One region of the Priestia sp. D3YE.R1 genome, then DNA from elsewhere that is predicted to be linked to it. Evidence: riboswitches for the same ligand, from Rfam matches in the RefSeq annotation. Region 1 holds a riboswitch; the other holds the start of a gene.
What was found. Region 1 has a riboswitch for cyclic di-AMP ahead of ACOZIR_RS05015 (potassium channel family protein). Riboswitches for the same ligand answer to the same signal wherever they lie in the genome.
Positions count from the first base shown of each region.

Region 2: it holds a riboswitch for cyclic di-AMP, as region 1 does, so the genes downstream of both, ACOZIR_RS04065 (APC family permease) here and ACOZIR_RS05015 (potassium channel family protein) in region 1, are expected to answer to the same signal.

Region 1 covers NZ_JBLTHW010000001.1:993,311-1,002,073, forward strand. Annotated here, with positions in the region: gene ACOZIR_RS04985 (sensor histidine kinase) at 1-1,100, opposite strand, end outside; gene ACOZIR_RS04990 (response regulator transcription factor) at 1,097-1,768, opposite strand; gene ACOZIR_RS04995 (S1C family serine protease) at 1,991-3,274, shown strand; gene ACOZIR_RS05000 (peptidyl-prolyl cis-trans isomerase) at 3,271-4,173, shown strand; gene ACOZIR_RS05005 (Lrp/AsnC family transcriptional regulator) at 4,631-5,086, opposite strand; gene ACOZIR_RS05010 (carboxymuconolactone decarboxylase family protein) at 5,207-5,665, shown strand; cyclic di-AMP (ydaO/yuaA leader) riboswitch at 5,781-5,925, shown strand; gene ACOZIR_RS05015 (potassium channel family protein) at 6,050-6,709, shown strand; gene ACOZIR_RS05020 (TrkH family potassium uptake protein) at 6,713-8,032, shown strand; gene ACOZIR_RS05025 (YjcZ family sporulation protein) at 8,359-8,439, shown strand; gene ACOZIR_RS05030 (YjcZ family sporulation protein) at 8,630-8,716, opposite strand.
Region 2 covers NZ_JBLTHW010000001.1:792,648-801,410, forward strand. Annotated here, with positions in the region: gene ACOZIR_RS04060 (N-acetylmuramoyl-L-alanine amidase) at 1-937, shown strand, start outside; cyclic di-AMP (ydaO/yuaA leader) riboswitch at 1,129-1,271, shown strand; gene ACOZIR_RS04065 (APC family permease) at 1,434-3,260, shown strand; gene ACOZIR_RS04070 (cation diffusion facilitator family transporter) at 3,370-4,347, shown strand; partial or broken gene ACOZIR_RS04075 (glycosyltransferase) at 4,386-5,030, opposite strand; gene ACOZIR_RS04080 (hypothetical protein) at 5,138-6,583, opposite strand; gene lexA (transcriptional repressor LexA) at 6,795-7,412, opposite strand; gene yneA (cell division suppressor protein YneA) at 7,559-7,888, shown strand; gene ACOZIR_RS04095 (YneB family resolvase-like protein) at 7,942-8,610, shown strand; gene ACOZIR_RS04100 (DUF896 domain-containing protein) at 8,680-8,763, shown strand, end outside.

The sequences.
Region 1 (8,763 bases):
TAGCGCAGCTGATTATCGAGTACATTTTCAAGGACTTTTGTCCACAGCTCTTTGTCTCCTTTAATCGTTGCGTTTGCGTCGTCAAATTCCCACTGTATTTCAGGGCGCCTCCACCGCAAGCGATCCACTACTTCATGAAGAAGAGCAGTAAAATCAAAGTCGTCTTGTGCAAGCTGGTGAGTGGACATATAGTCAAGCTTGGTTAAGTAAAGCAAATCGCGGATTTTTTTCTCAAGATTTTTGGATTCATCTTCAATGACTTTTAACGTTTGAGATAAATCACCTTTTGGATAAATGCCGTCTTGAATCGACTGAGCGTAGCTTTGAATAACCATTACCGGTGTTTTTAAATCGTGTGAAATATTTTGAAGCAGCGTTTGCTGTGCTTCATCTTTAGATACGAGCCTTTTGCGCATTTGCTCGATGGACGCGCCTAGCTTGCCGATTTCATCGGAACGGTTGACTGTAACAGGCTCATGCCAATTTTGTTCGGCGATTTTTTTTACATCTTTTTCAAGCGATACAAGCGGCTTGCTTAAGTATCTTGACAGCCAAATAGATGGAAGCCAGCTGAATAGAAATACAATTGAAATTACAAGAAGCAGTTGCTTAAAAAGAGTAGAAGTGAGCGCGTTGCGATACGTATCCCAGGAAAATGAAAGCAAAAAAGCAGGCTGTCCGTTTACGCTTACTTTTCGAATCACGTAAAAAAGCGTCCGGTTGCCGAGATCTTTTTCATAGCGAGCGACAATTTTTCGCTGACTGATTGCATCTTCCTGTGCTTTTCTCAAAAAGTCTTGAGGCAACACCCGTGATGAAAAATAAGAGATATCCGCGTGTTCAGGCAATAAAATATGATCCACGGTTCGATTGCCAAGTGTTGGTTCACTGTCTTCATTGCTAAAGTAGTATTCACCTGAGCGGCTTGGCAGGCCGTATTCTTTTAAAATATGCTGTTCATTTTCGATAGTGGTATAAATTTCATTCGTGAAGAACTGCCTGAGCGTCGTTGGGAATAAAATAGCGAGCAAAATTGAAATAAGCAGTAAAATACCGGAGATGACGAGCCAAATTTGAAATGCAAGAGACTTGTTTTTCATGCTTTCATCATCCGGTATCCGTATCCGTAAATTGTTTCAATTCGTGCTTGCGGCATTTTTTTACGTACGCGCCTTACTAAATCATCCACCACTCGGTCTGTGCCGAAATAATCTTCTCCCCAAATGAGATTCAGCAGCTGCTCCCGTGAAAAAGCCTGTCCAAGGTCTTTTGAGATAGTGACAAGAAAATCAAATTCTTTAGACGTCAAATCAATCGGTTTTCCATTTTCACTGACTGTACGCGTATGTAAATCGATTTCATAAGGAGTCAGCGTAATGGTATCGGTTTTCTTTTGATTGGAACCATATACGAGGTTTAGCAGTTTGTTTGCTCGAATAACTAGTTCACGCGGCAAAAAAGGTTTTGATAAATAGTCGTCGCTGCCCATTTCAAGTCCAAGAACTCGGTCAATATCGGCATCGCGTGCTGAAATGAAAATAACAGGCACCTGTGGCGTTTGCTGCTTGATTTCGCGAATAAGCTGATACCCGTCAATGTCAGGCAGCATAATATCTAAAATCCACAGATGCGGAGGAGCTGCAATCATTTCTTTTGCGTCCGTGCCGTTAAAAAATGAGCGAACGTCCCAGCCTTCTTTTTGAAGGTAAAGGGTTAAAACTTCGTTTAAATTTTGTTCATCCTCTACTAAATATAGTGTAAAGCTCAAATTTGACACCTTCCTCTGAATATATGAAAATTAAGGTAAATGAAGCACATTACGCCATCTATGGGCGTTTCTTTAAAGGTCTATGTACCCGCTATTATACTACGTGTTTGCTGTTATAAAGAAATTTTTCACAATTTCACATATTGTTTTGATACTTATCCCAAACTTTTATTTTATAGTATAGATAACATAAAATTTGCTACGTTAAAAGGAGTGTTTTTCATGGATCCACGTGATTATGAAAGAGAGGAAGAACGAAAAGAAGAATATGAAAATCGCCAGCAGCGCTATGATCAGTATCAGCCTTCATCGTCGTCACAGCCTCCAAAAAGACGCTTATTTCCAGTGATCGCATCTTCCATCGCCGGAGCAGTACTAGGGGGAGGAATTGTGCTATACGGCGCTCCGCAGCTAGGGTTAATGGATTCAGCGGATACGCAAACAGCGAATCAAACGAATCAAACAACGCAGACTCAGACCGCAACAACAACGAGCACAACGCCTCGAACAGTAAGCACAACCGTGAATCAGTCAGATCTTGTTTCAGTTGTAAATAAAGTATCAGCCGCTGTTGTAGGCGTGAACAATATCCAGCAGCAAACAAATCCATTTTCTGGAGATACTCAAACGCAAGAAGCAGGAACGGGTTCCGGTGTTATTTTCAAAAAAGAAAATGGAAAAGCATACGTTGTGACCAATAACCACGTTATTGACGGCGCAAGCGAAGTAGAAGTGTCACTTTCAAATGGGCAAAAAGAAAAAGCTAAAATTGTCGGAGCTGATGCGCTAACGGATTTAGCGGTGCTTGAAATGTCCGATAAAAATGTTGAACAAGTGGCGAAGTTCGGAAAATCATCAGATTTAGTGGCGGGTGAAACGGTTCTTGCAATCGGTAACCCTCTTGGTGAACAATTTTCTCGTACGGTCACACAAGGTATCGTGAGCGCAGCAAAACGCTCTGTCCCTATTTCAGAGAATTGGAACGTAGACGCAATTCAAACGGATGCGGCGATTAATCCAGGAAACAGCGGCGGTGCCTTGATCAATTCTTCCGGTGAAGTAGTTGGTATCAACAGTATGAAAATTTCAGAAGACAATGTAGAAGGCATTGGCTTTGCTCTTCCAAGTGATGAAGTGCAGCCGACGATTGAACAGCTGATGAAAAACGGAAAAATAACGCGTCCGTATATGGGGGTAGGTCTTCAAGATGTAGGTCAGCTTTCAGCTGCAACAAAACAAGATCAGCTAGGCCTAACAAGCGATACGTCTGAAGGAGTTGTCGTAACGACGGTTGAACCGTTCTCTTCTGCTTCTGATGCAGGTTTACAATCAAAAGACGTGATTGTTGCCATCGATGGAAATGAAGTCAAAACATCCAGTGATTTACGTCAATATCTATATACAAAACGCAAAGTAGGAGACACTGTAAAATTAGACGTGTACCGAAATGGAAAAAAACAAACCATTTCTCTGAAGCTTTCAGCACAGCAGGATAACAATGGATGAGTTCAACACCGTTAAAGCTGCTGCTAGCAGTATTAACAGCGTTCGGATTTTTGGCAGGATGCGGAGAGAAGCATTCAAACACGATGTTTCCTTCTGTAGAAATTAGTCAGCTATCTTCTGCCAAAGGAGTGGCAGCGTATGAGGGAGGCAAGGTGACAGGAGCAGAATTCAACCGTTTTTTAGCCGTTGAAGGGTTCTTAAATCCAGATGCCCCGCTAAATGATACAAGCTACCGCAAAGAGTTATTGCGGCAGCTTGTTATGCAAAAAATCTTAATTTCGCATCCAAAGACGAGTGATAAAGTACAAAAACAAGTCGAGGATATGTGGAAGCAAATTAAACGCTCATATGACCTGGATACAAGAAAACAAGGTTATGAAGTGTTAAATATTCGTTCTAGTGATGTAACCAGCCAGCTAACGAATCAATTTAAATTAGAAGAATATTTCCGTAAACAAATTACGTCTGATGAACTAACTGCTTACTATAAACGTATTGAAAACGATCTAACACGCGTATCTTTTACGCGGCTGGCTTTCCCGACTTTACATGATGCCGATGTCGTTGCGGCTGAACTGAAAAAGGTAACATCGGTTCAAGACGTTCAAAAAAAATATGCTGATGTTCAGACAATCAGCACAATAGAGAATGATGATAATCTAAAGCTTTCAAGTCTATCTCCCTCTTTTATAGATGTTTTAAAAAAACAGCACATCGGAGAGAGTAGTGAGCCTATTAAAATGGGTAAAGTCTATTATATTCTTATTTTAAAACAAAAAGATAAAAAAACGGAATCAGAAGTCAAAGAAGAAATGATGAAAGAACTTGTTTTGAATCATATCAACCGGTATATCCAGGATGAACTGCCAAGGTTTCACGTGACTTTCAACCTTAGGTAGTTCCCTTTTATATAGATTGATTGTTTTCAAAAAACAAGCAGGTAAAAGAGCTTTCTATTAATAGAGAGCTCTTTTACATTTTTAAGTAGACAGAAATGTCGGCACCTGATAAAATGAAGTTGTAAAACTTTCATTATTCGGAAAATTTATACCCTCCAGCTTTGGAGGGTTATTTTTTATGCTGTTGGACGAATAAAAGAGGCTGGGACAAAAGTAGTTTAGTAGAAAGAAAATCCGAACGATGAATCGTTCGGATTTTTTCGTTAGTATGGTGAACGTATGTTTCATCTATTTAGTTGCTTCTAGCTGTTGATTGGAGGGCAAGGTGAAGACTCCTGCGGGAAAAGCGGAAAGCGAAGCCTGGTACGGAAATCAACAGCGGTGTCAAAAGTGATTCATACGAGCATATTTATCCTATTGTTTGCTTTTAGAGTAGACTGCTTTCATTACGTTTCAATCACTTTTCATCTTTTAAATGACTCAATAATGCAGAAGACATCTCTACATGGGAAAGGGCGATGTGTGAAATCGTTTTGGCATAAGGTGTAATTTCATTAATAAATTGTTCGAGTACGTGCAGGTGAGGAAGCTGAAGCTTTGTAATAAAGCAGGCTTGCCCGGCGATGCGTTCACAGAATAAAGCATACGGATACTGAGAAATAAATCGTTTAAAACGCTCGTGCTCTCCGTTTTTCATGGTTACTTCAATAAAACAAGACACGGGCAACTGCAGCTTTTCATAATCAATATCGATTGTATATCCTTTTATAACACCAAAGCTCTCTAGCTGTCTTACTCGCTCTGCCACTGAAGGAGGAGACAGGTTAATTTGTTTTCCTAGCTCTCTTAAGGAAAGACGGCTGTTTTGCTGCAGCGCCTGCAAAATCGATAAATCAATTTCATCAATTTTCAATTGGAAACCTTCTTTCTTATTAACGTTTCATTTGATTAGTAACAGAAGATAATATGTTTTATATGTTATCTAAAATTTCTATTTTTCTTACTATAATAATTAAAAAGGAGTGAGTAAAAAATGGCAAGAGTTTTGTTAACAAACGAAGAGGGAACAAATTTTGAAAAAGCACTAAATTTAATTCCGCATGTAAAAAGGTTGTATGATGAGCTATACGACAAGCTTTGGAACAGCGATATAGTAAAAAGAGAGACAAAGGAAAAAATCAGGCTTTATCTAGCAGGTGTGAATGGCTGTGAGACGTGTATGAGCATGTCATATGTAGGTGATGAGACGCTTAATCAAAAAGTATTAAGAGAAGAAGAAATTGAAGAAAAAGATCGACTGCTGTTTCGATTTATTGATGTATACCGGGTGCGTCCAAGGGATTTGACGGATGCTGATATGAATCAATTAAAGAAATTTTACAGTGATACGCAGCTGTTAGAGCTTTTGGCTGTTATTAATTTGTTTGATCAATTTCATAAACTGATTGTCAGTTTAGATTTATATGATTTTTGCAGTTTGCAGCGCAAGTAATGTCTTCCTTAAAAATATCTTGACAGACAAAATCCACAGGAGTAAGATAGCTTTCGTGAAGTGAAACGTATCATGAATCGAATCAATTATTCTAAAAAATAGAACATAGACATTTGAATAAAAATCGCTTAATCCATTACGGAGCGGAGGACCCATTATTTACGCACATATTGTGCTCTGGGGTGAATCCTTAAAAAGGTAGGGTTACTCTTAAAACCCGAACCCGACAGCTAACTTCGCAAGCGTTTTGAGGGGGAAGAGTGTGAAAAAACACAGGAGCCTTCCTGTGTTTTTTTGCGCTTTTTTTAAGAAAAAGATGTAATTTTTTAGAAAAAGTATAAGCTAAGAGAACACACAGCAGTTGAAGAAAGGAATAAATACATTATGAAAAAACAGTTTGCTGTATTGGGATTAGGTCGTTTTGGAGGAAGTTTGGTTGAAGAGTTTGCTAATCTGGATGTGGATGTGCTCGCTATTGACCGCAATCAGGAGGTAGTAAAGAAATATAGCAACTCAGCTACATATGTTGTGCAGGCGAACGCAATTGATGAAGCTAGCTTAAAAGGGCTAGGTATCCGCAATGTTGATCATGCTCTTATTTCGTTTGGGGATGATATCGAAGCAAGCGTGCTGGCAACAATGCTTTTAAAAGATATGGGCGTTAAGCAAGTATGGGTAAAAGCGGTGAATATGTATCATCAAAAAGTGCTGGAGAAAATAGGAGCGGACAAAGTCATTCACCCTGAGCGCGACATTGCTAAGCGGATTGCTCATCACGTGGTGTCAGAAAAAATCATTGATTACATTGAACTGTCAAAGGATTATAGTATTGTCGAAATTGTCGCCTCTAAGAAACTTCATAATAAAACGCTGTTTGATTTAAATATCCGTGCCAAGTACGGCTGCAATATTATCGGCTTTCAGCGAAAAGACGGGGAAATGGTGATTTCGCCTACCGCGCATGAAATAATTGAACAAGGAGATATGCTTATTGTCATCGGACATAATCGCGATTTGAACCGTTTTGAAGAAGAAGGAGTTTAACTTATGAAAAAACAAATCATTAAACTCACCCCTCCGCAGCTGCTTGTCTCCATTTTTGGCGGAGGAATTATTATCGGTGCTCTTCTATTGATGATGCCTTTTTCTGCCACCGAGCCAATTCGGTGGGTAGACGCCCTTTTTACGTCTACTTCCGCTATGACAGTAACCGGTTTAGCCGTCGTAGATACAGGCACGCGTTTTACCGTCATCGGTCAAACGATTATTATGCTGTTAATTCAAATAGGCGGTCTTGGCATTATGTCATTTGCCGTGCTGATTTTTATGATGCTAGGTAAAAAAATTGGATTTAAAGAGCGTATGCTCGTTCAGCAGGCATTAAATCAGACGAGCGTCGGTGGAGTTGTGCTGCTAGTTAAAAGGTTATTCATCTTTTCATTTTTAATTGAGTTTGCTGCACTTATTTTTTTAGCGATACGCTGGGTTCCGGAATTCGGATGGTCTAAGGGGCTGTTCTTTAGCTTGTTTCATTCGATTTCGGCTTTTAATAACGCAGGGTTTGGACTACTGTCTGATAACTTAGTTCAGTATGTAGGAGATCCTATTATTAACATAACGATTTCTTTTTTGTTCATTATTGGTGGGTTAGGCTTTACCGTCCTTGCTGATATGTGGGTGAAAAAATCGTATAAAAAACTAACGCTGCATTCAAAAATTATGATTATCAGCACGTTCGCCATTAACGTGATTGCCATGCTTTTTATTTTTTTCTTAGAGTACGGCAATTCGCATACGCTCGGAAATTTATCATTAGGAGACAAAGTATGGGCTTCTTATTTTCAAGCGGTAACAACAAGAACCGCTGGCTTTAATACGATTGATTTAGCTCACCTGCATGACGCAACGGTCTTTTTAATGGTTTTGTTAATGTTCATTGGTGCAGGAAGTGCGTCAACAGGAGGCGGTATCAAACTCACGACGTTTGTGGTGATTGTCTTTTCTGTATGGGCATTTTTACGAAGCAGGGAAGATATTGTGCTGCTAAAGAGACGTCTTCTTCCTCTTCATGTGTTTAAGGCCCTAGCCATTACGATGATTTCAATTATATTTGTGTTTGGAGCCATCTTCCTGTTGAATATTTCGGAAAACCTGCCGTTTGTAAAAATTATGTTTGAAGTTGTTTCTGCGTTTGGAACAGTAGGTTTATCGATGGGAGCGACTCCTGAACTTTCGTACTTTGGACGCGTGATTATTATCTTTATCATGTTTTTAGGAAAAGTGGGTCCATTAACGCTTGCGTTTTCATTATCTAAGCAAAAGCGTGAAGCCGTTCGTTATCCAAACGAAGATATAATGCTAGGATAGAAAAATCGCCTTCGATGAGGCGATTTTTTTATATTATTTATACGTTCAAGACATATAAGAGGTTACGCACAAAACAGTTGCGATGAATAAAAAGAAGGCAAAGACAAGAACAATGGGCAATTTGGAATGTCGGCGCATTAAAGGTCCCCCTTTTTTATAGTAAAAAAATCTCTTACTATATATAACGAAAGAATCAAAAATATGATTCACTTTTTTGGCGAAATTTGAAGATTTTTCACGTTGAAAAAATCCGCACCCCTGTCCTAAACATTTTGCCAAGCTGTTGCATACACTAAAAGCAGATAACAGGAAGTGAGGGATGGTACGTGGGAAAACAAAATTTTGCGTTAATCGTTGTGTTATTTGTTTTACTTGTTATTGTAGGTGCGTCTTGCTTTCGCTTTTAAACGTTAACTTTATTTGCGCATAGCCCCCGTCAAAAAGGGCATACTAGGCGGAAGTAAAAACCAAAAATTTCTTCAATATTGCCGAACAATGAGTTCCTCTACTCATTCATCTAATCGGTATGTAGCCATGCGAAAGCATGGTTTTTTTTTGAAATAGGAGAGGACGAATGATGTTCATCCTCTCTAGAAATTAGTAGTAGCAAGAACACCCTACGATTACTAATAGAATAAATAAAACAACGATAAATGAAAAACCAAAACCGCCTTTTGCGCCCATATGTGTAACCTCCTTTAATAAAAGTCTCTATATCCTATGTACTAATT
Region 2 (8,763 bases), 200 kb from region 1:
TTTTTTATCGTTATCTCAGCGAGCTTCTCAAGCTAATTCGTGGGGCGCAGATGCATTTATGTCTATTCACGTAAATGCCGGTGGAGGAACAGGATACGAAGATTATGTTTATAGAAGCGCTAGCAATGCCAGTAAAACGTTTCAATCGATTGTGCACGGTCAAGTACAGCCAACGCTGCTGTCGTATAATCATCCGAATCGCGGACGAAAATCAGCCAATTATGCGGTGCTTCGCTTAACAAATATGCCTGCAGTACTCACTGAAATAGCTTTTATTGATAGGAGCGCCGATGCAGCACTTCTTCAAAATGAAGCTTTTTTAAAAAGTATGGGTGAATCGTATGCTAAAGGAATTGCCGTATATTTAAATTTACCTCGGCGTGCAGTTCCAAATCCATCACCACCTCCAACACCGACACCGACACCAAATCCATCACCTTCTGAACCAGGTACAAAAACGTATACGATCAAGCAAGGAGATACACTGTACAGTATTGCACAGAAGTACGGAATAACAGTACAAGTGCTGCAAGAAGCAAATAAAGGGCTTTCTGATCCTTTAACCCTACAGGTTGGAAAAACAATTGTTATTCCTTCAGGAACTTCACCAACACCAACACCAACACCAACACCAACACCAACACCAACACCAACACCAACACCAACACCAACACCAACACCAACACCACCTTCGGAACAATATCCACTTCCAAATGGAATTTTAAAACAAGGTGATTCTGGAGAAGCCGTGAAACAGCTTCAAAGAGCATTAAACGCGGTTAATTTTAAAGTAGGGTCTGTAGACGGAATATACGGAGTACAAACGAAAGATGCAGTCAGACGTTTTCAACTTGTGTATCTTCCTTATGATGTAGATGGCATTTATGGTCCTCAAACGAAAAGCAAGCTAGCAGCCGTTTTAAAAGCAAAAAGTTAAAGCGAGAAGGTCTTCTGTAAGCAGGCAGAAGGCCTTTTGTTTTCCTCTTAAAAGCGCCTTAAGCACTATTTTCTGGTTTACGTAAAATAATGCTTTACAAACCATTTGTACGGGAGTATATTATCTAAGAACAAAAGATAGTTATGAAAGAAACATGTTATCAATCATACTCTTTAACCGAAAATTATATTGACCTGTTATCGCTTAATTCGTCAGAAGTGGGGGACCCAAATTTGTGCATTGTCACTTGGGGTGAATCCTTTTTTTAAAAGGTAGGGCTACTCTCATAGCCCGAATCCGACAGCTAACCCCATAAGCGTTTTGGAGAGGAGGTTTAAGCTGTGTAAAAACGCTGAGAACCCTTAGTGTTTTTTTTGTGCGTTTTTTTAACATAAAAAGGTATTTTTTAGGGATAATATCACTTATTCGTGAACTTGTAACGGAGCTTAGCAATGAACAGTAAATAGTAGCTAAGCAATCATCGGAGGGAAATTACGTGAACTATTCAGTTCTCAAAAGATTATTGATTGGAAAGCCGCTCAAAACAAAAGAGTTAGGCGATCAAAAGCTTAGTAAGCTTAAAGCACTGGCTATTTTATCATCAGATGCCTTATCTTCAGTGGCTTATGGAACAGAACAAATTTTGATTGTACTTGCAACAGTCGGTGTCCTTGCGTATTGGTATTCAATTCCAATTGCAATTGGGGTATTGGTGCTGCTGACGGCTTTAATTCTTTCATATCGTCAAATTATTTATGCGTATCCGCAAGGCGGAGGAGCTTATATTGTTTCGAAAACCAATTTAGGAGAAAATCCTGGGCTTATCGCTGGGGGATCACTGTTAGTAGATTATATTTTAACAGTTGCCGTGAGTGTTTCAGCAGGAACCGATGCTTTAACTTCGGCTTTTCCAACGCTGCATCATTATAATGTAGTAATTGCGTGTTTGCTGGTGATTTTTATTACCATCTTAAATTTACGAGGTGTAACAGAATCCGCTTCTGTATTAGCTTATCCGGTTTATTTATTTGTTATTGCTCTTATTTTGTTAATAGCGGTGGGCTTCTTCAAAATAGTGACAGGTCAAGTTTCACCTGAGCTTCATACATCTCTCGGTACAGTGGTGCCAGGTATTAGTTTGTTTTTATTATTAAAAGCTTTTTCGTCAGGCTGTTCGGCATTGACTGGTGTAGAAGCTATTTCAAATGCAGTGCCTAACTTTAAAGATCCAGGTGCAAAAAATGCTGTTCATACATTAATGCTGATGGGCGGTATTTTAGCCGTTTTATTTTCCGGCATCACGTTTTTAGCTTACTGGCTTGGCATTTCTCCAAAAGCAGATGAAACGGTTGTATCACAAATTGCATCGAGTGTGTTTGGACGAAATGGATTTTATTATTTTATTCAAGGCACCACAGCTCTGATTTTAGTGCTAGCGGCGAATACAGGTTTTTCAGCTTTCCCTTTGCTTGCTGTAAACTTATCGTCTGATAAATACATGCCAAGAATGTTTCAAATTCGCGGCGATCGACTAGGCTATTCAAATGGAATTGTGACCCTTGGAATTGCTTCTATTGTCTTACTGGTAGCTTTTAAAGGAGCGACGGAGCAATTAATTCCTCTTTATGCAGTCGGGGTGTTTATTCCATTTACGCTTTCTCAAACAGGCATGATTGTCAAATGGCTTAGAGAAAAGCCGGCCGGATGGCAAGGAAAGCTAATTATTAACTTAATTGGTGCACTCATTACATTAACGGTGTTAATTATTTTGTTTACAACGAAGTTTTCACAAGTGTGGTCCGTTCTCGTTTTCTTACCGGTTATCGTTTATATTTTTCATCGCATTCATACGCATTATGAAGCGGTAGGAGAGCAGCTCCGCATTAAGCAGGGAGAAAAGATTGGAAAGCTTGAAGGAAGTGTGGTCATTGTTCCTGTAGCAGGAATGACAAAAGTAGTAGAAAATTCATTAAATTATGCGAGAACGATTGGCGATACCGTTATTGCAGTGCACGTGGCTTTTGATCGAGAAAGCGAAAAGAGAATGGAAGAGAAGTGGGAAAAGTGGCAGCCTGATATTCGTATTGTTACGTTTCATTCTCAATACCGCAGTCTTGTGCGGCCGCTGTTTCGATTCATTGATATGGCTGAGGAAAAAGCACGGGAAAATAATATGGCTATTACGGTCGTTATTCCGCAGTTCATCACGAAAAAAAGTTGGCAAAACATCCTTCACAATCAGTCCAGTCTGCTGTTAAAAGCACATTTGCTTTACCGTAAAAATGTAATTGTTACAACTGTACCGTATCGTTTTAAAAAATAATGAAACATGATTAAAAACCTCCAACTTCTATATTGGAGGTTTTTAATTTTTAATTTCACATACACTAACCATAATTGAATCTCATCAAAGGCACAAACGGAGGGATTGCATGAGTGAATTAATTAAGTTATTGCGAAAAGGAAATAAATCGGCCATGATGGCCGCTGTAGTTAATACCATTATATCCATTATTAAAGGAATTGCTTTTGCTTTAACGGGAAATGTAGCGATGTTTGCTGAAACGATGCACAGCTTAGGAGATGCAGCTAATCAGTTTTTTGTCTTTATAGGTTCGGCATTAAGTAAAAAAGCCCCGACCAAACGATTTCCAAACGGCTTCGGACGATTGGTTAATCTTGTTCTATTAGGAGCTGTTCTTGTAGTAGGAATTATGGCGTTTGAAACGATTAAAGAAGGATATCATCACATTCTCCATCCGAAGAAGTCTTCAGGCTTTATTTTAAATATTGCAGTACTTGGCATCTCGGTATTGCTTGAGATGTTTGTCCTATTTAAGGCAATGAAAGAAATTTTGCACGATGTTGGGATGGATACCGCAGAGGTCAATGTTTTTACACAAAGCTTTGTTCATTTAAGGAAAGCAAAGCCAGCAACTAAGCTGGTCTTTATGGAAGATCTAGTAGCTACTGGAGGAGGCGTATTGGCACTAATTGCGGTTTTTATTTCACGATTTACACCTTTTCACCAAGCTGAAGGAATTGCTTCTATTTTAATTGGGTTTATGATGTTTTTTGTAGTAGGACGAGTGTTTTTAGATAACGCTGCTGGAGCGCTTGGGGAAGCAGATAAAGAAATGGAAATGAAAATTGGCGCGATTGTCATGCAAGATGTACAAGTGCGTGATATTCAAACATTAATGGTGATGAAAGAAGGAGAAGAGCTTCACGTTGAATTAAAAGTAGAAATTGATCCTTCTTTAACAGTGGCAGAAGCTGATGATATTAAAGATCGGCTGGAAAATCGTATTTTACAGGAAAAAGGAGTAACGGATGTTATTATTGAATTTGATGAAGATGATGGAATTCCGGACTGGGTGCCAAGTGATTTACAGCTTCAAAAAGAATAAAAACAAGGAAGAAAACAGCTGTTTTCTTCCTTGTTTTTTTAGCTATATACTTTTTCACGTACGTTTTGGGAATCTGTTGAAGCTTTAGAGAAGTTAATGGTTTCACGTACAACGTAAATAGGTCTATTTTTACTTTCATCGTAAATTCTTGCGATATATTGTCCGACTAGACCTAAACCAAGTAGCTGAATACCGCTAAAGAAGGTGATAGCTACCATAATAGAAGTCCAGCCAGGCTGGATATTTTCACCTATTAGCCAAACAACAATGGAATAACTTAAAACTAGAAGTGATACAAAAACCGATAACAGGCCAATAACCATTACTAAACGTAAAGGTTTCGTTGAAAACCCAATAATTCCATCTGAAGCAAACTTGATCATCTTTTTTAAAGGATATTTTGTTTCACCAGCAAAGCGCTCATCGCGCTCATATTCTACATATGTTTGCCTGCAGCCAATCCAAGACATCATTCCTCGTACAAAACGATTACGTTCAGTCATTTTTTTGAATACATCCGCTACTTTTCGGTCGATAATACGAAAATCTCCCGTATCTTTCGGGATTTCAATATCGGACATATAATTTAAAAAGCGATAAAAATACTTAGCTGTGGCTAATTTAAAAAAGGTTTCTCCGCTTCGTTTCTTGCGCTTTGCATATACAATTTCATAGCCTTGCTGCAATCCCTACTAGCTTATTTATCCCATTTGTTCGTCTTTAGATTCGCTTGATTTAGTTATGTCTCAATCTCTTCTTTTTATCATGTATTCTCTGATACGAACAGCTTTTATGTTTTAAATCGATCTTTTAATAAATTCCATAGGGAACTCACTCCGAGACTAATGCTGATCAGAATTCCTGATAGGGCTACTATTAAAGCGATATATTCAAAGATAGAAAACTGCTTCATACTATCCCAATTGATGTTTCCCTTTAGTTTGCTAATAACTAAATTCATTCCATAAATACCGGAAAGAACGGTATAAATCGTTAAGATTAATAATAAGTAATTATGACGCTTAGCCGCGATTTTCTCCTGATTTTGATACAAGGTACCAAGGGTTTCTTTGACTTCTTGATAAAGAGAATTGATGTGGAAGATTTTTTTAAAGAGCTCAGAAAACTCTTGACCTTCTGTGCGAGAGCTAATTTCTAAAAATAAATATTTACCTGAAAATATGGTAATAGAGCGGATTAGTCGTTCAATGCCCTCTGAATTTTTATGAAACGTGAGCTGAGAATACTCATAAGATAGTTTTAACAACACGATTTTATAGAAAAAATGTAAAAATAAATTATAGTAATGTTGGCCAAATAGATGATTCATCAAAAGCTGATCCGTTTTAGAGTCTGTCGATTTAGAAATACACGAAAACACATGGTCTGTTATGACGTAATAGGTTTCAGGAGCCCATCTGGAATACACGTGTTTGGTATTATACGTTTTAATATACTCATGGTTGTGTGCAGAGATAAACGGCTTCCCGTCAGGCGTATAGCTATTTAGCTGCCCAGTACGAAATAAAGTTGTGCCATTAATCTCTTGCTTTTGATTTACCGTTACATAACTTAATACAAACATCCGTTCATCGATAAAATAAGGAAGGCTCCCGACGTGCTGTTCACGTGTGGCTTCTTTTTTGATGTGTTCGTTCAAAAATGGCGCGAGCTGTGAAAAAATATAATCCTGTACTTTGCTATAGCGATGATGTTCATAGGTAATGGTGGATCCATGCTCTTCAGCAAGCTTCGGTTCTAATACGCGAAAATGATTCATGAATTCTAAAATGTCATCATAGGTGTAATGATTATGACTCATCTCAGTGCGAATAGTCATGACGCCAATTTCAAAAGGACATAAAAAAACATCCACAGACAGCACGTTGCTAGACACGGTGGTGGAGGAAGTTTGTAGCGTAACGGTATGGTCTATTTTTTTTGAAAATCGAAGCAACCCTTCTTTTTCGCACGAATCAGGAAATAGAATACATTCAATGTAAGGAAGAAAATATTGATCCAAGCTATCATGAGATACGTAATACTGTTCTCCGTAGTATTCTTTTTCTAAATGTTTGTTTTGAATGGAAAAAAAATCGAACAAATTTGCTTCTAATGCATGAACAAGCTGCTCTTTATTTTTTCGATCAAAGGAAAAAGGAAAAAGAAACATGTTCATTGCTTTGGTAGGCATAATAGTTTGAAATGGTTCTGTTTTCCTTGGTGTATTGGTCATAAACTACATCCTTCTTATGGTCGGTTGTATTTCCTTTTGAGAGCCGAGGAAATGCAGATAGAAAGTAAAAGGTAAAGCAGGCTTTATAAAAACCTCTCTACCTGCCTGCAATGATTCAACGTATCATTTATAATATGCCAATTTTTTTAGAAAACAAACGTAAAAAAACCAACTAACATCATGGTTAGTTGGTTTTACATACAGTGTGTGATTAGTGAATTGTGCGATATACACCAGTGACTTTTCCTAAAATCGTTACGTGGCGAAGAATAATAGGCGCCATCGTTGAATTTTCAGGCTGTAAACGAACGAAATTTTCTTCTTTGAAGAAACGTTTTACCGTTGCTTCGTTGTCCTCGGTCATAGCGACCACAATATCTCCATTATTAGCAGTTTGCTGCTGACGTACGATTACCATATCGCCATCTAGAATACCTGCTTCAATCATACTTTCTCCCATAATTTCAAGCATAAATACATGATCATCTGGAGAAACGAATTTATCTGGAAGAGGAAAATATTCTTCCACGTTTTCAACGGCTGTTATAGGAAGACCCGCTGTTACTTTACCGATAACAGGAACATTAATGACATTGCTTTTAGGGATGTTTACTTCGTCTAGTTGAAGAACTTCGATTGCTCTTGGTTTTGTTGGATCTCTGCGAATTAACCCTTTGCTTTCTAAACGAGCTAAATGCCCGTGTACAGTGGAGCTAGAGGCTAATCCTACCGCTTCCCCAATCTCACGAACAGAAGGCGGATAACCTTTTAATTTTACTTCGTGCTTAATAAAATCTAGTATGTCTTGTTGACGTTTTGATAGCTTCATATTTTTCACCTCGATTTTAGCTATTCTTTAGGTGAATTATACCACGTGATGTGTCAATATACAAACATAAGTTCGAAGAATTCCATTGACAGAAACAAATGTTCTCAATAAAATAAGAACATATATTCTGATAGGGGGATCATAATATGCACCAATTCTTACATTCTATGAAACATTACGCTATTTTTTTTGCAGTTATCGCTGCACTTACATATGTATTGACGCTGGTTTTAGGAGCGGATAAAGTAGATTTAGACAAATATTCAACCGTTACTATTACAAAAGGAGATACGCTTTGGGAATTGTCCAACAAGTATCATAATCACCATCATTTGACCGCCAACGAATTTGTCAAATGGGTTGAAGACGTCAATGATTTAAACTCAGACACTGCCCAGTCTTTATCTCCTGGAGATAAATTATATATTCCTGTTTTAAAAAAAGAGTTACATAATCAAGTGGCAATTGAACAGTAGTGTGTAACGGCCGTTCCTGAATATTGTTAGAAGCCGAAAAGGTCGTGATAAAAGTGGAAGCCATTATTTATTGCCGTGTCAGTACGGATAAAAAAACCCAAGAAACATCTTTACAGCGCCAGCAAGAAGAATTAAAAAAACTTGCTGATCTTCACCATCTAGACGTAAAAAAAGTCGTAATGGAAAAAGCAAGCGGATATGACGTAGACAGAGAAGGTATTTTGGATGTTCTTCATACAATGAAAGAAGAAAAAATATCCGTGCTGCTCATTCAAGACGAAACACGATTAGGCAGAGGAAATGCCCGAATCGCGCTGCTTCATGCTTTTCATAAAGAAAATGCTACGATCTATACGATTAGTCATCAAGGTCAGCTTCAGCTTTCAGAATCTGATTCGATGGTGTTAGATATTATTAGCTTAGTGGAAGAGCATCAGCGGAAATTACATAATGCTAAAATTAAAAGAGGAATGAAAAGAGCCGTAGAAAACGGTTATCGTCCGCAGCAAAATTTAAAAAATCAAGGAGTTAACTCGGGAAGAGAAAAAAAAGAAGCGCCGATTGAAGAAATTGTCCGTCTTCGTCATAACGGCTTAACCTTTGCTGAAATTTCAGTTACGCTAAAAGGTTTTGGTTATAATATTTCAAAAGCGACGGTACATCGTCGCTATCAAGAGTATCAAGAGAGGGCTCAATCTCTTGATAAAACGAAAGAGATTTAGTAAGATGACTACATGTTGCCGGAACGGTTCGGTAATTTTAATTATTGATTATAAGGAGATAGGTTTTATATGCTATCAAAAGATAAACTTGCTCGTATTAATGCTCTTTCAAAAAAAGCAAAGGCTGAAGGTCTGACAGAATCTGAAGCGAAA